Linked DNA regions of Psychroserpens ponticola. The protein of the gene in region 2 binds, or shares a complex with, the protein of the main gene of each other region. Links are inferred from orthologs where the notes say so. Each region holds a gene or a part of one and is shown on either strand. Other genes may lie near its edges. The genes, in order: metK and groL.

Region 1 (11,001 bases), 160 kb from region 2 along the record:
AAAAAAAGTAGAATCACTTTTCAAGAATTCATAAAATGATCTTATTTAATTGTAAAGTCGATAATTTACAGCCATATAAACTACAAATACATCAATGAATAAAATTCAATAAAATTTATACTTCTTTAAGAAAACACTTGCAAAAAGAGAAAAACACAAAACATTTCTTAAAAAAAAAGCGCTTTTGAATCAAATTACTCAAAGTAGCGATTATCAATTTTACATAATTTCATGCAAATTTAAAACTAGCCCTAAATTTTTAAGGGTATAAATACGTAAATCAATAAAAATAACATTATTTACCCTAATTTTTTATAGGTATAAATTAAAATTACATAGTTTAGCATTGATATAACCCTTAAAAATAAATTTCAATGAAACAACTATTCACTTTAACATTTTTAATAGTATCAACAACTTTGTCAGCTCAAGAAACCGAAGAAGTTTCCGAAAAAAAATTCTCAGTAACAGGAAGTTTAGACGCGTACTTTAGAACAAATTTAACCGCAAGTGATACAATAACACAGTCACCAGCATCATTTGCAGATCAAACAGGGTTTGCTTTAGGAATGGCAAATGTTATTGCATCATATGAAAACGGAAAAGTAGGAGCAGTAGCAGACTTAGTATTTGGCCCAAGAGGAGATCAAGCTGTAGGATCAGATGCTTTATATGTAAATCAGCTATATGCCTACTGGAATCTTTCGAAAAAAACAACCTTAACTTTTGGTCGTTTTAATACCTTTCTAGGATATGAAGTGATTTCACCAACAGGAAATTTTAATTATAGCACTTCATACCTATTTGCAAGTGGCCCTTTTTCGCATGTTGGCTTAAAAGCAGATTTTGAGCTATCTGATGATTTTAGTTTAATGTTAGCCGTAATGAATCCTACAGACACCAACAATAATGCAACTGGCGATTATGCATTTGGCGCTCAACTTGGATATTCTGGTCAATACTTAAATCTATACTATGATTCAAAAGCTGTTTTAGGTTTTGAAATTGATTACACAGGTGGTTTTGATATCTCTGATGATTTCTACTTAGGAATTAATGCAGCATATCAAGACAATGATGGCACAGGTTTTTATGGAGGCACTCTTTATCCACAATACCGTTTTAATGAAACATTTGCTCTTGGTTTTAGAGGAGAATATTTTGCATGGCATGGTGACGGAAACGATTTGCCTAGCGCTTTTGATTTAACACTAACTGGCAGTTACTCTGTTGACGATTTAACCATAAAACCAGAAATACGATTTGATTCTTGGTCAAATGCTACTCCATTTTATGATTCAGACTACATGCCAACAGAAAGCCTAGCATCATTCGTCGTTGCAGCGATATACAATTTTAACTAACACAAATCAAAATGAAAAAAGTTGAAGCAATTATTAGAAAATCGAAATTTTCTACCGTAAAAAAAGCACTACATGAAGTTGGTGTAAACTTCTTCTCTTATTGGGATGTTACCGGATTGGGTAATGAAAAAGAAGGTCATGTTTACAGAGGAGTATCCTATAGCACAAGCGACATTCAACGTCGTTATCTATCAATAGTTGTAAATGATGATTTCGAAGAAATCACCATAAAAGCCATACTAGAAGCAGGCTCAACTGGTGAAGTTGGAGATGGAAAAATATTCGTCTCACATATCGAAGAAGTTTACAGGATACGAACAGGAGAAAAAGGAGGAAACACTTTAAAATAAAACTATGGAATTACTTACTACAAATAATGTATGGATGATGATCTGTACTGCACTCGTTTTCTTTATGCATTTAGGATTTGCATTTTTAGAAATTGGACTAACACGTCAAAAAAATACAATCAATATTTTATTCAAAAACATCTTTATCATAACAGTTGGTCTACTTCTGTATTGTTTAGTCGGATTCAACTTAATGTATCCTGGTTTTGCAGAAGGAGATATTGGAATCTTCGGATTTGCCGGATTCGGCTTAGACTCGCCTCTAACTGATGCTGGAACTTTAGATTTAGCATACAATGAAGGCTACACCTATTGGACAGATTTCTTATTCCAAGGTATGTTTGCAGCAACAGCAGCAACCATTGTTTCTGGAGCTGTTGCAGAACGAATGAAAATTGGACCATTTATGGTATTTACTGTTATTTACGTTGGGTTAATTTATCCTATTGCTGGTTCTTGGAAATGGGGAGGCGGATTTTTGCAAACATTAGAAACTCCATTTTATGATTTTGCAGGCTCAACATTAGTCCACTCAGTTGGAGGATGGGCAGCTTTAGTAGCTGTATGTTTACTAGGCTCAAGAATCGGGAAGTTCAAAGACGGGAAACTACAAGCAATTCCTGGTCACAATATTCCATTAGCAACAGCTGGTGTTATTATTCTATGGTTAGGGTGGTTTGGATTTAATGGTGGCTCAGTATTATCTGCAGATCCAGGATTAACATCGCTAACATTAGTTACAACTTGTTTGGCTGCAGCATCAGGTGGTGTTGTAGCAGCTCTAGTATCTACACTAAAATTCAAGAACTTAGACTTAACCATGTTTCTAAATGGAATTCTAGGTGGATTAGTTGGAATTACTGCTGGAGCAGATCAAATGAATCCAACAGATGCTATTATAATTGGAGCCGTTGCTGGAGCTATTATAGTATTCGCAGTATCTCTAATTGACAGATTAAAACTTGACGACCCTGTAGGAGCAATTGCTGTACATTTAGTTTGCGGTATTTGGGGAACTTTAGCTGTTGGAATTTTTGGAGCTTTGGCTGGAGGCGCACAATTTGTAAGTCAGCTTATTGGAGTTGTATCGTATGCAGGCATCTGTATTGTCTCTTCATTCTTAATCATTTTTATTATGAAAAAGACAGTTGGCATTAGAGTTTCAGAACGAGAAGAATTAGAAGGTCTAGATGCTCATGAACACGGCATGGACGCCTATCCAGACTTTAGATTAAACGAACATTAGCGTGTGAATTAGTTTTATTAGTTTTTAAGCCTTTAACATCATTGTTAAAGGCTTTTTAATTCCTTTAATTAAGCATTTTCTAGTTTCAATATTATATGTATTTTTGTCTTCAATAAAAAAAGAGGAAAAATTTGTTCTGATTGCAACCTCTAATACTAAAAAAACAGTATACAAAAAATGCTAAAGCAGTTAGTTTATAACTTCTCTAGCGACCAAGCAATCTTAACAACATATTAGAAACAAATATTTAGAGATTATGGCATATTTATTTACTTCGGAAAGTGTTTCAGAAGGACATCCAGATAAAGTCGCAGATCAAATTAGCGATGCATTAATAGACAACTTTTTAGCGTTTGATAGCGAATCTAAAGTAGCATGTGAAACTTTAGTAACTACTGGTCAAGTTATATTAGCTGGCGAAGTGAAATCGAACACGTATTTAGACGTTCAAAAAATTGCTCGTGATACGATTAACAAAATCGGCTACACGAAGAGCGAATACATGTTTGATGGCAACTCTTGTGGTGTTTTTTCTGCTATTCATGAACAATCTGAAGATATTAATCGTGGTGTAGATAGAGCTAGCAAAGATGAACAAGGCGCAGGAGATCAAGGAATGATGTTTGGTTATGCCACTCGCGAAACTGAAAACTACATGCCTTTAGCTTTAGATTTATCACATAGAATTTTAAAAGAACTTGCAGAACTTAGACGAGAAAATAACGACATCACCTATTTACGTCCCGATTCTAAAAGTCAAGTAACAATTGAATATAGCGATGACAACTTGCCGCAACGTATAGATGCTATTGTTGTATCTACCCAACATGATGATTTTGATGAAGATGAGGACATGTTAGCTAAAATCAGAAAAGATATTGTTGATATTTTAATACCAAGAGTTGTAGCAAAATTACCAGAACACATTCAAGTATTATTTAATGATGATATCACCTATCATATTAATCCAACAGGAAAGTTTGTAATTGGAGGACCACATGGTGATACAGGATTAACTGGCCGCAAAATTATAGTTGATACTTATGGCGGAAAAGGTGCTCATGGTGGTGGTGCTTTCTCTGGAAAAGATCCAAGTAAAGTTGACAGAAGTGCTGCTTATGCCACAAGACATATTGCAAAAAACATGGTTGCAGCTGGTATTTGTGATGAAATTTTAGTTCAAGTAAGTTATGCTATTGGTGTTGTAGAACCGACTTCAATATTTGTAGACACTTATGGCACTTGTCCGTTTAATATTACTGATGGAGAAATTGCTGAAAAGATTACTGCAATTTTCGATATGCGACCAGCAGCCATTGAATCACGCTTAAAACTTCGTCAGCCAATGTATAGCGAAACTGCGGCTTATGGTCATATGGGAAGAGATGCAGAAACAGTTAGCAAAACATTTAGCCAACCTCATGGCGAAACGATTACATTAGATGTAGAATTATTTACTTGGGAAAAATTAGATTATGTAGATATGGTGAAATCTGCTTTTGGATTGTAAACACTACAATAAACAACAAATTATTTAAAACCTCTAAGTTCATCTTAGAGGTTTTTTTGAACCCAACGCAACCTTTTTAAAGGTTTTGCATCTACTAAACACAAACGACATTGATTAAAACATTTTTAAGGATAACGGTGTTTTAAGAGATAGATCCACATATATATTTCATAAAACAAAAGCTTTCTTATTTAGAGAAAGCTTTTTTATGCGTTAAGGATAGTAGCGGCATCCTTTTTTGTTTTTTCAAAAAAGATACAGCGAATAGCCTGCAGGTTCTACTGCTAGTTTGACTTTTTTCGTTAAAGCTGAACGCCCAAAATACTACAATGAATAAACCACTCTAAACGTTACAAACCTAGGCTGTATAAAGGTCTCTGAGTTAAATACTGAAATATTACTTGAGCTGTTATTGACTTTAGAATCGATATCTAACAAGTTAGACGCTTTGACTTCATATTCCCATTTGGCATCTTTATCTTTTCTATATGCTAAACTCGCATCCCAAGTTTGGAACGACTGAGATGGTCTTACACCATCATCCTGATTGGTATAGGTATAGTCTGTTCTGAATGTTACTGATTTCCAGATGTAAGCATCAAACTCAACTGAAGGAGAATTTGTAATGAACTTGGTAGATGTTGAGCCTTGGTCGTTTTTACTAATAGAATAATCATATTTTAAACGCACATTTGGTGCTTCTCTAAAATTGGTACGTAACTCTGGCGAATAACTTTGAGTAAAACTTTGGTTAACGGTTTGCTCTCCTTGAACAATTTGATTTTGTTTCGCATAAGAAAAACGCGCTCCCAATCTTGCTCTAATCTTTTTGAAAGTTCGCTCAACACGACCAAACACACTTGCGGATTCATCGGCAAAGTTAGAGTTGAAATATGAACTTGTTCTAATCACATTATCAAAATTTGTTTCGCTTCTAATTTGATCTATATTCTTACTATAATTTGCAAAAGCAAACACATTAGTATAATTAAAAAGGTTAAAACTGAAATATCTCAAACTCAAATTATGTGATAATGAGTTTTGCAATTCAGGATTACCATAACTAATGTTACTAAAGCTATTTAAAACTATGCCTTCAGCTAAATTCGTTACATCTGTAAAAGAGTTGCTCATGTTATAACTGAAGGTTAAACTTTCACTCTTTTTAAACTGAATAAGTGTTTCAAATTCTGGCATTACCCTAAAGAAATTGTCTTTATGCTCAACGCCAAACTGTGTGTTTTTATTTCCATAAGCGTGTAAAGAAAAGCCTGGAGTTATGGTGAATTTTCCTGTTTTAACACGATATCTGAATCCTAAATACACATCACTAAAATTATACTCTGTATCGTTTTCATTTTGTAAAAGATTACCATCACCATCTTCTAATGTTGCTACTGGATCTAGATATGAACCATCATCTAAAAACTGAAAAATATTAGAATTAAATTTTTGATTGCTTAAAATCGTACCTAAGGTTAGGTTAATATTACTCTTATTATTTAAAATATAGTAGTAATCTAATTTAGCGTCTAATTGATTGGACTTGATACGTCTGTTTTGATTTAGGTTATACCCAAATTGATCTCTATCAATTCCTAAAGCATCAGCAGTGCCATCAAATGCATCTTGATCTTGAGGAGCATCAAAGTTATTTGTAGGATCATTGACAAGCATTGCATTGTAAAAAGGATCTTCGTCTTTTATAAGGTGCTGTGCTTCTAGAGCAAAAATATTTTTCTCGTTTAACGTGTAATAATAGTTCAGGTTTTGATTGATACTAAACGGATTTACTTCGTCTATTTGATCTGTACTACCAACAACAGACGACACTTCGCTTTGCATTTCTGAATCACTAGACATGCGTCCTAAAAGATCATAATCTAATTGATTATTAGCATTCGGTTTATACGACGCACTTAATTTTGCGATGCCTTGATTAGATGCTTCTCTTCCTGTTTGAACGGTTTCTTCATTAGGAATTCCTAAATCAGAATCGATATATCTTACAAAACTTTCTTCACGAGTTCGTAAACGACTGCTATTGTAGATAAAAAATCCGCTTAGGTCTAAAGCCTTATTTGGTGAGTAACTAAAGTTAGCAGCTCCGAGTTTTGATTCAATTTCTTGAGCATTAGCAATACTTGTTAATCCTCCAAGTCCATTATCGCCTAAATTAATACTTGTTCCACTACTCTGACTAGGACGCCTAAATCCGCCTCCAAAATTTCTAATATCGCGATTCGTTAAAGCCACTTCTCCAATATTATTTAAATCACCAATGACATTGACACTGTATTTGGGACTATAGTAAAACAGTTTAGGCTGAACCAAATACAATTCATCATCTGTAGCAACTCCTACTCCAGCTGTTACATCTCCAAACCAGAAATTTTCTTTTCCTTCTTTAAGTTTTATATTTATGGCAACATTATCTTGATTATTTTGCACACCTCTTAATTGCCCAACTTCAGAGTAATTACGCAACACTTGTATCTTATCAACTGCATTTGACGGAATATTTTTTGTTGCCAATTTCGAATCACCATCAAAAAAATCTTTTCCATTAACCATTAATTTATTGACGACTTTACCTTCGACTTCAATTTGCCCATCGTCATTAATTTCGACACCTGGTAATTTCTTGAGAACGTCTTCTAGTTTTCGTTCAGAACCATCTTTAAACGAATCTGCGTTATACACTAAAGTATCACCTTTAATGGTTACTGGCATTTCGTAAGTTAATTCAACAGCATCAAGAGCATTATCGTATTCAAGAGTATAGTTTTTTGTAATATCATCTTCTTTGGTTGCTATTTCTTCGGAAAGCGATTTCATTCCAATATAGCTCACTTGAATTGTATAGGTTGTATTCATATCTAAATCAAGCTTAAATCTGCCTTTATCATTTGATATCGCGTAGGAACCCATCGCCTTTGTTGCTTTATTAATAGCTATAATATTAGCCAACTCAAGAGGAGCTCCCAAACTGTCTTTTACGACACCTTGCACTGTAATTTGCGCACTAGTTATGCTTGTCACTAGCAGTAACGCGAGTAAAATTAAATTTCTCATGTATTGAATTTTGTTTCTTTGATTATTTCACTTCGGAAAATTGAAACTTTGGTTTAGTTATTAATTTCTTCGTCCACCTCCTCGTCCACCACGACCACCATACATTTCTCTCATCTCTTCAATTTTCTCTTTCATTATGGTATTGTACGCTTCACGAGTAACGACTTCTCCAGTCTCAGGCTTATTAATTCCCTCTTTTTCTTGAGGGTTCATTACTATTTTAGTACAGAGCATAACGGTTTTATCTGCTTGAACTTCTAGAATTAATCCTGGAAGCCCATGATATTCACCAGGTCCAGTACTAACAGGAATTTGAGGTGTGTACCAAGCCGTAACTACAACAAATTTTGGAGTCTCAAGTTCATCTAATGGATTATCTAATTCTGTTTTTGTAGTATCTGTAATTTCCTCACCTTCTTTCTTTTCGTCTTCTTTCTTATCATCATTATTTCTTCCTCGTCTACGCATGCTCATAAAATCCATTTCATCAACAGACTTTGTAGCCGTTGCTTTAAAACAAGTATATTGTCCAATCTTCTTTGTTTCACTACCTAGTTTCCATTCTAATTTTGGCAATGAATCTTTAACCAAAAATTGTTTACCAAAAAACTCTTGTTCTTGCAGAATCACATTTTCTTTAATGTCTTTATATTGAGGACCACCAGTAAAACTACTCATAAAGCCCCTCATACGACCACCTCCAACACCAGGAGCATCCAATTTTTCTTCTTCCTTGTATGTAGATTCACTTCGATTAAAATTAAGGATATATGTTTTTTCTAACATACTTTTCATACGTTCAGCAATTTGCTTTTTTTGCTGATCACTCATTTGTCCTCCACCAAAATTACTCATATCTACAGTTGTTTTGGTTTGATAAATTGCTTGTCCTTGAAAGTCTTGTTGCGCTGAAATTACTGTTGTTACTAATACAAAGAAAACAGTACAAATTCTTGTGATAAATTGAGTCATGATATCCTATATTTTATTTGTGGGTAAAATTAACCCATTAAAATATGTAAGACTCTAAAAACATTAAATAGTTAAATTCGAAAAAGTTAAAATTTTATTAAATAATTAAACTTAATTATCCACCAATTTTAATCATCACTTTTTCACCATCACCTCTTCTTGATCTCATGTTTTCCATTTGCTCTTCCGTTTTCTTATCCATTATTTCGTCAAATTTAGCCTGAGTGACTTCTTTTCCTTTTTTTGGCTCTTTTATGTCTATTGATTCATCTGGATTCATCACGACTCTAGTACAAACTAAAGTTAATTCTCCATCATTAATTTCAAGAATTAAACCAGGCAAACCATTAAAATCTTCTGGACCATTATTAATCGGAATTTGTGGCGTATACCAAGCTGTAGTAAGTCGATCTTTAGCAACTTTATCTAACTTACCTTCTTCTGTAATTGTTTGCGTCTCATAAGTTTCTGAAAAAGTCGCCTTAAAGCATGTGTAAATTCCTATGTTTTTGGTCTCATTTACCAATGTCCAACTCTTAGTTATTAAACTATCTTTAATAAGGAATTGCTTGCCGTAAATTTCGGTTTGATTTACAAAACGCTTCTCTTTGATGTTTTTATACAAAAGATCAGATCCTTCAGAAATCGTAATTTGAATTCCATTAGAAGCTGGTGCTGGAGCTGCTAATTTTTCATTCTTTTTATAAAGAGATTGATATTGATCAAAAGTTAGTGTGTATTCCTGCTGAAATTGTTTTCTCAATTGTTCTTGAATCTGCTTTTTCATTTCAGAATTCTTGTCATTGTCATCCATTTTTAAATCCACTTTACGATGTGATTTATATATGGCCTTTCCTTTAAATTCTTGCGCATCCATTTTTGTTACTACTAAAAGTATTGCAGCGACTAAAAAACTCATGTATACTTTCATTATTATTTGTTTTTATAATAGTTAATTGCTCCTTTTCTAATCTTTTTTATCGTTTTCAAAAAAGGCTTTAGATTATTAGTATTACCTTTCACCTTGTATGATACTTTACTTTTTTCTCCTTTAGATATTTGATTTCCATTGCAAATAATTTCAAACGATATGTTTTCATCTTCACTTACATCATTTAAAACATCTTTGATATCTTTCAATTTAAATGTAGATTCTATATCTGACGCAGAATCTACTGTCATTGAAATTTTAAAATCGGAAAACTTAGTTATTTGTAATGGTTCCGAATCATTAAAATTTTGTGGCTGAGCAAAACTAATTGTTGCTAATAATAGGAATAGAATTGTAATTACTGATTTCATATGTATTGATTTTATGATTAGTACTCTGCAAATATAATTGTGCCTTTCATGGCTTTTAGTTAACCAATGTTAACGTGTGTTAACCGATTAGTTTTTGCGTCTATTAACATTTACATTTGAATTATGAATGATAAACGCTATCAATACATCTTATATCTTATTGTTTTTGTGATTATTAGCACGATTGCTATTCAGGTATTTTGGAATTACAAAAATTATCAAACCAATAAACAACAGGTTTATAATGACATACAATGGAGTTTAGACAATGCCGTAGAAACGTATTACACAACCCTTTCTAAAAAGAATTTTCTAACCGTTATAAATTCGACTGACACCAATGACAAAACCGATTTTAGTCATGTTGCTTGGGACACCATATTAAAACCATTTAAAACTAAAATCAAAACCATAAAAGAACAAAACACAGGTCACGATTCTATATTTAAGATTACAACTATTGATATTTCTGGAAACGACCAATCCGATTTAGACAGTATAGACAACATGTATATTAATGACATGTTTGATTCTTACGAAGACTATTTTAATAAAGAAACAGCTTCTGGAGACACCTTAAAAACTGAAAAATTCACACAGCTTTCTAAAGACAATAAAAGAGGATTAACCTTTGACAAAAACGCAAAATCAATCACAGCTAACAAGGTGTTTTGGGGCAAAAAATCGAGAGATAGTTTAAAACTAATTAAAGGGCTTTCTACTATTTATATTGCTATGCAACAAGACTCTTTAGATTATAAAAAGTTAGATTCTTTACTTATTTCTGAATTGAAAAACAAAGGTGTTTCTAATGATTTTTATGTTACTCATTTAAAAAATAAAGACACTTTACATTCGTCTAAAATTAATAATCAAGCTGAATTCCCTATAAAAAAGAACGCAAAAACAACCTATTTAAAAGCAGATGAAATTATCACACTAAACTTTAAGAACCCAGTAAGTGAAACTTTCAAACGTAGCTTTTTAGGCATCTCGCTGTCTACATTACTTATCCTTGCTGTTATTAGTTGCTTATTCTATTTGTTGAGAATCATAAAACACCAAAAGCAATTATCTGAAGTTAAAAACGATTTAATCAGCAATATCACTCATGAGTTTAAAACACCTATCGCAACCATTGGTGTCGCACTAGAAAGCATTCAGAGCTTTAACGTCATTGAC
Region 2 (11,100 bases):
AAGTTGGTGAATTACCTCTAACAACCCAAGTACGTTTATTACGTGTTTTAGAAAATGGAGAATTCATAAAAGTAGGTTCAAGTAAAGTACAAAAAACTGATGTTCGAATTGTAGCTGCCACAAACGTAAATATGTTTGAAGCTATAAAAAAAGAAAAATTTCGTGAAGACCTTTACTACAGGTTAAGTACTGTAGAAATCAATATACCTCCTTTGAGAGAGCGTCAGGAAGACATTCATTTATTATTTAGAAAATTCGCTAGTGACTTTGCATTAAAATATAAAATGCCAACCATTAAGCTAAATGATGATGCCGTAGACATGCTATTAAAGTTTCGTTGGAATGGTAACATTAGACAACTGCGTAATGTTGCTGAACAAATTTCGGTGCTAGAGCAAAATCGTATTATAAATGCAACGTCGCTTAGAGCTTACTTACCTAATACATCCACAAATTTACCAGCTGTTATAAATAATTCTAAATCTGAAAGCGATTTCAGCAATGAACGTGAAATTCTTTACAAAGTACTTTTTGACATGAAAAGTGATCTTACAGATCTCAAAAAGCTTACGATGGAATTGATGAAAAGTGGCAATGGAAATGAGGTTCAAAAAGACAACGAGCATTTAATTCAGAAAATATATGGTGGCAATAAAGAAAAAGCATCTTTTGAAGATGAATTTCAAGATTTAGAAGTATTACCTATTGCTGATAAAAATGATACGTTTACTGAAACTGTTGATGACGCTTCTCAAGATAAATATCATTTTGCTGAAGAGATTCAAGAGGAAGAAACCTTATCTTTACATGATAAAGAGTTAGAGCTTATAAAAAAATCACTAGAACGTCACAGTGGAAAGCGTAAACTTGCAGCTGCAGAATTAGGCATCAGTGAACGCACTTTATATAGAAAAATAAAGCAATTCGATTTATAGATTTTTTAGTAACTTTAAGGAAATCATAAATTGCATAAAATGAGATTCCTTTTTACGTTTCTAATTACCATACTTCTATTAACCTCTTGTAGTTCTTCTGAAGATCCTGATTCGCAAGAGGTTGACAACTCTGCTATAGAAGTTACAGTTACAGCTTCAGTAATTGACGAAGGTAATGGTATTAATGGTGTTGATGACATTATAGAATACACCATTTCAATACAAAATACTGGAGATGTCTCTTTATCAAGCTTATCTCTTGTAAGTTCATTAAAAGATTTTTTAAATAATTCATTAGAACTTGATACAGCTCCCAATTTTATAAATGCTTCTTTAGGAAGCACAATGGGTTCTATTCAAGCTAGCGAAATTGCTACTTACACTGCACGTTTTACAATTACACAAAGTGAAGTCGACGCAGACGGATTGAGTTATTCGGTAACAGTAAATGCGATGACACCTCAAAATGAAAGTGTTTCTGACCTTAGCGATAATGGTGACGATTCTGATGGTAATTCAGAAAATGATGACACAGAAATCAATATTGAATTTGACCCATTAATTATTGCTGAATATCATTTATTAAATTCAGAAGGAAACCCATCTAACAAGTATTTTTTTAATGCTGATGGTCGTATTAAAGAATTGCACACTACAGATACTAAATTTTATTTTGAGTTTGACAATTCACAACAACTAATCAACATTACCATAACAGATATTAATAATGTTCCTATTGAATCTCAAGATATAGTTTATGGCACTGGAAACCGAATCTTAAGCATTGGAAACCGAAATTTTGAATTCTTTGAAACTGAGAATTATTATATAGATTCTGAAAGTTATTATAGTGATGGGCCATTAACCTATGAAGACAATGGTGTCACTTATGAAGAATATGAATTATGGTATGATAAATATGAAGTATTTACAGGAAATCCTATAGTAAAACGCTGTCTTTATTCAGGTGGCGAGATAACTAATTTAACAACTAACGAGCTACAAGTTTATGGTGACTGTTCTGAATTTGAATCTAATGGATATTCAAATAACGTCACTAATAGTTGTGGAGATACAGACTGTGTTGATTATGGATATGACACAAATCCAAATCCACTTTTTGGTGACACAAATCTTATTGATGTTTATGGTTTTATTAGGAACTTAACCTTTGGAATTCAGCCATCAAAATTAAACATTTTAATAAACGCAAATAACCTAACGCTTATAAATTATTCAGATCCAAGTTATATACTCTATGATTATGAGTTTAATGAAAACAATTTACCCATTACAGGTAGCAAACAATATATGGATGAACTTGGGGCTTATGATATTAATCCATATTCTAGATATTACTACCAAGGTGATGTTATTACAGATTAAATAATTTTTGAAAATTTTATGACAATCAGATTTTTAAAAAAGTTATTTTTGAACTTATAAAATCATCTAAACAATACATGAAAGCAGTTGAAATATTTAGATTAAGACGATCGTTTGGACCAAACAGTTCGGAAGCTATTAGAAAAGAGGCTGAAGATTTAATCAACGAAAAACACTACAAAGGCTATCGATTAATAACCACATCTTTTACAATTGAAGGTGGTAAAATTTATGCTTTCATAACAATGAAACGTCCAAACACGTATTAAATGAACGTATTAAAAAAAATAATTCTCCTTTGTGTACCTGTGCTATTTTTTGGATGCTGGAAGTATTCTTTCACAGGAACTTCAATTGCTGACAATATTGAAACCTTTCAAGTTAATTATTTTCAAAACGCATCAGATTTAGTAGAACCTGGTTTAGATCGTGACTTCACGTTAGCGCTTCAAGATTTGATTTTAAATCAAACCAATTTAAGCATTGTGAATTCTGGTGGTGATTTAATTTATGAAGGTGAAATTACTGAATACCGAATTTCACCAACAACTGCTCAAGCAAATAGTACAGCTGCACAAAACAGACTAACGATTGGTGTTAATGTTCGCTTTTATGATAAAAATGAACCTGAAGAAGAATTTGAAAAACGCTTCTCTTTCTTTTTTGATTATGATGGTGGCGAACAATTAATAGGCTCACAAAAAGATACAGCAATAGAAGAAATTTTTGAGCGTATCACACAAGACATATTTAATGCTACCTTAGCTAAATGGTAATACTATTTTGAATACAACAGATTTCACACACATACTCCAAAACCCTCAGAATATTACACCTGAGCAAACCCAACAATTACAAGAGTTAATCACAGAGTTCCCGTATGCACAATCTGCAAGAGCATTATACCTTAAAGGACTTAAAAACAAAGAAAGCTTTAAATACAACCAAGAGTTAAAAACGACTGCAGCCTACACTACAGATCGTAGTATTTTGTTTGATTATGTCACTTCTGAAGCTTTTAATCAAAATGAAATATCTCAAATTATTAAGCAAAACTCAGAACACCTCAAAGGCATTATTGTCAATGAAGCAGATGATATTTCGATTGACAGAAGTGTTACCATTGACGATGCACTAAAAGAGCATGTAAAAAATACTGAAGGTGTTCTTGACCCACACCTATTTGAAGAAAAGTTAAAAAAAGAAGATGTTGCAAATTTTTTAGCTCTTCGGAATTCTACACCAGAACAAGTAATTCTTGATATTGACGCCAAATCAATAGAAGAAGCTCCAGAAGAAGCTTTACAGATTGGAAAACCCTTAGATTTTAATAAATCTGAAACACACTCATTCACAGAATGGCTAAAAATAACAAGTTTCAAACCTATCAATCGCGAGGAATCAACTACGGTTTCAAAAGACAAATCAGACAATAATTCTGAAAAAACGAACCCTTCAATTCACAAAAAATTTGAGCTTATTGACAAGTTTTTAGAAAGCAATCCAAAAATAGTGCCTTCAAAAGAGAGTCCAAAAATAGAGCTAAAATCAGAGGACACAGCTAAGCATGATGGCTTAATGACAGAGACATTAGCAAGAATCTACCTAGAACAGAATAATTATGAAAAGGCAATTCAATCTTATAAAATTTTAAGTTTGAAATATCCAGAAAAAAGTGGTTTCTTTGCAGACCAAATTAAAGCAGTCAAACAATTACAAGAAAATAATACATAGAACTAATGAATACGTTTACTATATTTTTAATCCTTATCGTACTAGTTGCATTTTTACTAGTCGTAGTAGTAATGGTACAAAACCCAAAAGGTGGCGGATTATCATCTTCTTTTGGAGGTGGTGGCACACAACAAATGGGTGGTGTTAAAAAGACAACAGATTTCTTAGATAAAAGTACTTGGGCTTTAGCTACTTTATTGTTAGCGCTAATTTTAGCATCTAACTTTGCTATTCCTGGAGCTGGTGGTGCTCAAGATTCTAAAGTAATTAATGGAGACGACACAGAAATATCAGTTCCTGTAACAACTCCAAATACTTCAGCTGAAGACACTGCAACTCCTGATGGAGCTACAGAATAACAAATACAAAACATACCATATAAAAAATGCCAACAGTACTGTTGGCATTTTTTATATCTGAAACTTTGTCAGTATTATCCCATTGGCACATTTTTAGCATAATGCATAAGCATTAACATTAATCATTTAATTAAAATCTTATATAACAATGAGCTTAAATATTAAACCATTAGCAGATCGAGTTCTTATTGAACCTGTTCAAGCTGAAACTAAAACAGCTTCAGGAATTATTATTCCAGACAATGCTAAAGAAAAACCACAAAAAGGAAAAGTTGTCGCTGTTGGTAAAGGCACTAAAGATGAACCTATGACTGTTAAAACGGGTAATACTGTTCTATACGGAAAATATGCAGGAACTGAACTAAAGCTAGAAGGTAAAGATTACCTCATCATGCGTGAAAGTGACATATTAGCAATTGTTTAAACAATTCTGTCATTCCGTACTTGATACGGAATCCAATTAAAAATCAGTTAAAAACATAATACTCCTGCATTCGTAGGAATGACAAAAACATAAAAAAATGGCAAAAGATATAAAATTTGATATTGAAGCACGTGACGGATTAAAACGTGGTGTTGATGCATTAGCAAATGCAGTAAAAGTAACCTTGGGACCAAAAGGGCGTAATGTAATTATTAGCAGATCATTTGGAGCACCTCAAGTCACTAAAGATGGTGTTACTGTAGCAAAAGAAGTAGAACTTGAAAATGAGCTTGAAAATATGGGAGCTCAAATGGTTAAAGAAGTCGCTTCTAAAACTAATGATTTAGCTGGAGACGGAACAACAACTGCTACAGTTTTAGCTCAAGCCATCGTTAAAGAAGGGTTGAAAAATGTTGCTGCTGGTGCAAATCCAATGGATTTAAAACGTGGTATCGACAAAGCTGTAATTGCAATTACTGAAAACTTAGATAAGCAATCTAAAAAGGTTGGTAATTCTTCTGAAATGATTAAGCAAGTCGCTTCAATTTCTGCAAATAATGATGATACTATTGGTGATTTAATTGCAACTGCTTTTGGTAAAGTTGGAAAAGAAGGTGTAATCACTGTAGAAGAAGCTAAAGGAACCGATACCTATGTTGATGTTGTTGAAGGCATGCAGTTTGATAGAGGTTACCTTTCTCCTTACTTTGTTACAGATTCGGATAAAATGATTGCAGATTTAGAAAATCCATATATTTTATTATTCGATAAAAAGATTTCTAACTTACAGGAAATTCTTCCAATTCTAGAACCTGTTGCACAATCTAGCAGACCATTATTAATTATCGCTGAAGATGTTGAAGGTCAGGCCTTAGCAACTTTAGTAGTTAATAAATTACGTGGTGGACTTAAAATTGCTGCTGTAAAAGCTCCAGGATTTGGAGACAGAAGAAAAGCAATGTTAGAAGACATAGCCATCTTAACTGGTGGAACTGTAATTTCTGAAGAAAGAGGCTTTTCTCTTGAAAATGCAGATTTAAGCATGTTAGGTACTGCTGAATCTATCATGATTGATAAAGACAACACAACAATTGTAAATGGTTCTGGAAAGTCTTCAGATATTAAAGCAAGAGTTAATCAAATAAAAGCTCAAATTGAAACGACTACGAGTGATTATGACAAAGAAAAACTTCAAGAACGTCTGGCTAAATTAGCTGGTGGTGTTGCTGTTTTATATGTTGGTGCTGCTTCTGAAGTGGAGATGAAAGAAAAGAAAGATCGTGTTGATGATGCTTTACATGCTACAAGAGCTGCAGTTGAAGAAGGTATCGTCGCTGGAGGTGGTGTTGCATTGGTTAGAGCAAAATCAGTTTTAGAAAAAATCACTACTGAAAACCTTGATGAAGTTACAGGAATTCAAATTGTAGCTAGAGCAATTGAAGCGCCTTTAAGAACCATTGTTTCTAATGCAGGTGGTGAAGGTTCTGTAGTCATCTCTAAAGTTATGGAAGGTAAAAAAGACTTCGGTTTTGATGCCAAAACAGAAACTTATGTTGATATGCTAAAAGCAGGAATTATCGATCCTAAAAAAGTAACTCGTGTTGCTTTAGAAAATGCAGCATCTGTTGCTGGAATGATTCTAACTACTGAATGTGCATTAGTTGACATTAAAGAAGATACTCCTGCTGGCGGAATGCCACCAATGGGAGGCGGAATGCCAGGAATGATGTAAAATCATTTTGATAAAATTTTTTAAATTATAAAAGAGCTTTCAAATATTTGGAAGCTCTTTTTTTTATTATAAGGCACAAAATTTGTGATTTTATCTTTATCTTAATCAATAAATTCATATCATGAAAAATCTCTACTCAGTTTTATCTTCCGTAAGTATTCATCATTTACCTAAATTAGTTTTTGCTTTTTCATTCCTCTTTTTGTTGACTCCAAGCATCACCTATTCCCAAAACAAAGAAAATATTTTAGAAGACAGTTACACGTCATACTTTAATGCAGAACGTGAAACTATTTATTTACATTTCAATAAACATAAATTCCTACTAAATGAATCTATTTGGTTTAAAGGCTATATTTACGATAAAAAAGGAGACATTCCTTTTATAACATCTTCAAATATTTATGTTAGTCTTTATGATAAAGATGGAAACACACTAAAAACCAACCTATATTATGCAGAAAACGGAACATTTTCTGGTCAGTTTAAAGTCACTAAAAATCTAGCTTCTGGTCATTACTTTATTAAAGCACACACCAATTGGATGAAAAATTTTCAGGAGGATGAGTCTTTTACTTCCGAAACGCTTCAAATTATAAACCCAAATTCTGAAACTAATGAGGTAATAGAAAATAACACCTCTACATTCGATTTACAATTTTTACCAGAAGGAGGTCATTGCATATCTGATGTCACCAATAGTATTGGCTATAAAATTATAAATTGTGAAGGCAAAGGCTTAATGATAAATGGACAAATTGTAAACTCGAAAAATGAAATCATAAATACTTTTAAAAGCAATCTATTTGGAATAGGTAAATTTGATCTTCACATGGTAACTGGTGAAAGTTATACTGCAAAATACACAATTAATAATAAGAATTTTGAAACCAAATTACCTATAAGTAGACCTATAGGGTTTTCAATATCTTTAAACAATTACACCACTAAACTCATCACTTATTTAACACTTAAAACAAATAAGAATACACTTCTAAAAGAGGCTGGAAAAACCTACTATGTCGTAATTCATCAAAATAACAAAAGCTCTGTCATTAATCTTGAGATTGACAAATTAAACCTAAACCATGTCATTCCAATTGATAACAAAAAACTTCCTATTGGTGTGAATACGATAACCGTTTTCAACGATCAACTTCAGCCATTGCTAGAGCGTTTAATATTTAATTATAGAGAAGGTGATTATATTAAAACCAATCTAACTGCAAAACCGATTAGCAATGATTCTATTCCAATACATATTAATTTAAAAGACAATTCTAATGTTGCATTCTCATCTAATATTAGTGTTTCAGTTCTTCCTGCAGAAACCGAATCGCTAAGCACAAGCAGAAACATAATTAGTAGTATTTATATTGATCCCTATATAAATGGTGAATTAGAAAATGCGAATTTTTATTTTGAAGATGTTAATAGGATTAAATCCTTTCATCTTGATCTTGCCTTACTCACTCAAGGATGGAGTAAGTACAAATGGGATAATATTAAAAAAGGGACTCAAAATCTTATCATACCATTTGACAAAGGGGTAACAATAAATGGCACCATAAATGAGACTTTAGATCCTAAATCTAAATATCAGATTCAACTGTTTTCACTCGTAAATAATATTAACGAAACGAGACCTATTGGAGAAGACAAGGCATTCAACTTTGACAACTACTATATACAAGATTCAACTAAAGTTCATTTTAGTGTTTTTAAAGATGGAGAAAAAATAGCACAGCCAAAACTTTACGCGAAGGTTCTTAACAAAGACAGGAGTTCGTTGAACCAAATTTTTAAATCACCTAATACTTGTAGTATCATTGAATCTAACCAAGTAATCGAGCTTACAAAATATGCTGACATTGATTTTAAAGGAGAAGTACTTGATACGATAAACCTATATTCAAAAAACACTGTGAAACAAAAAAAACAAGAGAATGTATTAAAATATATAGGGAATGCTTACAGTAAAGGCATTAAAGTTGGATCTGATCAAGAGCGGGCTTTTCCATTTATTATAGACATTATCAATGCTAATGGATTCACTGCTAGAAATGATGTTGGACGAATTACTATTTTTAATAGGCAACCTGTTTCTTTCCTTGGAAGCAACTCTCCACTACTCATCGTTGATGATGTAAACTTTGGAAGAGATTATCAAGTTTTAACAAGCATGCGAACCAATGAAATTGATGAAATATATTTTAATAAATCTGGTCTAGGCTATGGATCAAGAGGTGGAGCTGGTGTGATTAGAATTTATTTAAAAAAAGACTTAGGACTTCTATCTGATAATAGTTTAGCACGATACGCAAATTCACTATTAGTTAGTGGTGGATTCGCAGATCAAAAAGAATTTTATTCACCTTTATTTTATAATAAATCAAACCATTTATTTAATACTTATGGTGCCGTTGACTGGCAACCTAAACTGATCTCTGATAAGAACGGCAACATCCAATTTAAAATAAAAAAACCTGATGCTGATAGGTTATTATTTATTATTGAAGGCTTTACTGTAAATGGTAAATTGATTTCTGAAATCAAAGAATTTTCAATTAGCAAAAACACGAACAATTAACCCAAAGATCAATTATAATCAATAAATTGAACACTATTAACCTCAATTCAAATATGAAAAAACAACACTTAGTATTATTCGTTTTACTTAGCTTTTTAGTAAACCTTACTAATGCTCAAGTTGAGAGAAAAAACCAATTAGAAGACACATACGCTTCCTATTATAGTATTGAAAGAGAGACGATACATTTACACCTTAACAAAAATGTATTTATTCTTGAAGAACCTGTTTGGTTTAAAGCCTACATTTACAATAAGGACACTAATAAACCAGCTATAAATTCTACAAATATTTTTGTGAGTTTATATGATGAAAAAGGCAAAGAAATTGATAAAAAATTGTTTTTTGCACAAAATGGTGTCGTTAGTGGTACAATGGAATTAAGCTCAGCTGTAACACCTGGTAATTATTATTTAAGAGCCTATACCAATTGGATGAATAATTTTCCTGAAGATGAATCTTTTACATCTTTACCTATTCATGTTGTCAATCCTTATAAAGAAGAATTAGAAGCGTTTCAAGATGAAGAAACAGCAACTCCTCATGATGTTCAATTTTTACCAGAAGGTGGTTATGCCATAGAAAACTCGAACAATACAATTGGTGTTAAAGTTTCAAATTTAAATCAAAATGAATCAAAAATAAAAGGCTCCATTTTTGACAATAATACTACTGAAGTATTAACCTTTGAAACTAATTCGTTTGGTCATGGTAAATTCAATTTAATATATGAAAAGGACAAAACATACTATGCCGTTTACACTATTAACAATAAAGAAGAAAAAACATTCTTACCTAAACCCAAACCAACTGGGTTCAATATAACAATTGACAATTACAGCAACGAAAAATACACGTACATAAATCTTAAAACAAATGCGAATACATTAGAACTCAACAAAGGTAAAACGTATTATCTTGTTATAAATCAGAATTCAAAAATTTCAGTTGTTAATCTTGATTTAAACAATCTTAAAACACAGAACACCATTCCAGTAGAATCAGCAAACTTAGTTCCAGGAGTGAATACTATTGCATTATTTGATGATAATTCAAATCCAATTTTAGAACGCTTAATTTTCAATTATCAAAATATAAACGTAGCATCTGTTAACACCAATATAAAAAAAGTTAAAGATTCAATCACAGTTAATTTAAAGGTTAATACACAAAACAACCAAAATCAATTATCCCAATTAAGCGTAAGTACTTTACCAAACATTAATATCACCAATGCTTCAAATGCAGATATCATGTCTTCATTTTTAATTCATCCCTATATTAAAGGTCAGGTTCAAAATGCAAGTCATTATTTTAAAAATGTAGATCGATTAAAAAAATACGATTTAGATTTATTATTACTCACACAAGGCTGGAGTAAATACGAATGGAAAAACATTAAAAAAGGGCAGCTTCCAGTAACCTATGGTTTTGAAGTTGGTCTTAAAATTGAAGGCACTTTTAATAGATATGCAAAAAAACATCGTTCAAATAAAACTCAAATGTTTTCAATGACAAATGGCGTTAATGAAAATACAACTATAGACCAAAACACAAATACATTTGTTTTTGACAACTATTTTTTAAAAGATGGAGCTGTCATTAATTTCTCATTATATGAAAATGATAAAGCTGTACCTAAGGTAAACCCTGTAATACAAACTATAAATGGCAAAAGAGAATTAATGCATGCTTTTAAATCTAAAACAAAAGTTATTCGTAAAAAATCGACTCAATCAGATTTAAGAACGGCTTTTAAAGCTTATAATATAGAAAAGCTAGACACAGTAAATCTTTCATATAAAAAGAAAAAAGTAGTAGAGAAACCTTTAAAGCACGAAAAATCATATATCGCAAATAAATACAGTAATGGTATAAAAATAGATTCCATGATTGAACGAACTTATTTTAATATTTCAGATCTAATAAATGCCAATGGT

Evidence for each region.
Region 1: the proteins of groL (region 2) and metK are in contact, whole or in part, in a cryo-EM structure (PDB 8P4O), measured with the Escherichia coli proteins. The link is inferred for Psychroserpens ponticola from one-to-one orthologs.

What each region holds. Positions count from the first base shown.
Region 1 is NZ_CP116221.1:295,023-306,023, reverse strand. The notes cover bases 2,465-5,343. They hold metK (methionine adenosyltransferase), read left to right. Parts: upstream 2,465-3,216; coding sequence 3,217-4,470; downstream 4,471-5,343. Other genes in these bases: MUN68_RS01250 (TonB-dependent receptor), read right to left, coding at 4,795-5,343; MUN68_RS01260 (ammonium transporter), read left to right, coding at 2,465-2,960. In the rest of the region: MUN68_RS01270 (outer membrane beta-barrel protein), read left to right, coding at 375-1,364; MUN68_RS01265 (P-II family nitrogen regulator), read left to right, coding at 1,376-1,714; more of MUN68_RS01260, read left to right, coding at 1,719-2,464; more of MUN68_RS01250, read right to left, coding at 5,344-7,545; MUN68_RS01245 (GLPGLI family protein), read right to left, coding at 7,606-8,517; MUN68_RS01240 (GLPGLI family protein), read right to left, coding at 8,633-9,448; MUN68_RS01235 (hypothetical protein), read right to left, coding at 9,451-9,819; MUN68_RS01230 (sensor histidine kinase), read left to right, coding at 9,943-11,001. UniProt on the Escherichia coli protein: Catalyzes the formation of S-adenosylmethionine (AdoMet) from methionine and ATP.
Region 2 is NZ_CP116221.1:459,481-470,580, reverse strand. Bases 4,275-7,252 are described here. They hold groL (chaperonin GroEL), read left to right. Parts: upstream 4,275-4,935; coding sequence 4,936-6,570; downstream 6,571-7,252. Other genes in these bases: MUN68_RS01935 (hypothetical protein), read left to right, coding at 6,692-7,252; MUN68_RS01945 (co-chaperone GroES), read left to right, coding at 4,563-4,838; secG (preprotein translocase subunit SecG), read left to right, coding at 4,275-4,414. Outside these bases: MUN68_RS01975 (sigma 54-interacting transcriptional regulator), read left to right, coding at 1-935; MUN68_RS01970 (DUF7507 domain-containing protein), read left to right, coding at 975-2,321; MUN68_RS01965 (hypothetical protein), read left to right, coding at 2,399-2,590; MUN68_RS01960 (LptE family protein), read left to right, coding at 2,591-3,097; MUN68_RS01955 (hypothetical protein), read left to right, coding at 3,105-4,055; more of secG, read left to right, coding at 4,061-4,274; more of MUN68_RS01935, read left to right, coding at 7,253-9,160; MUN68_RS01930 (hypothetical protein), read left to right, coding at 9,214-11,100.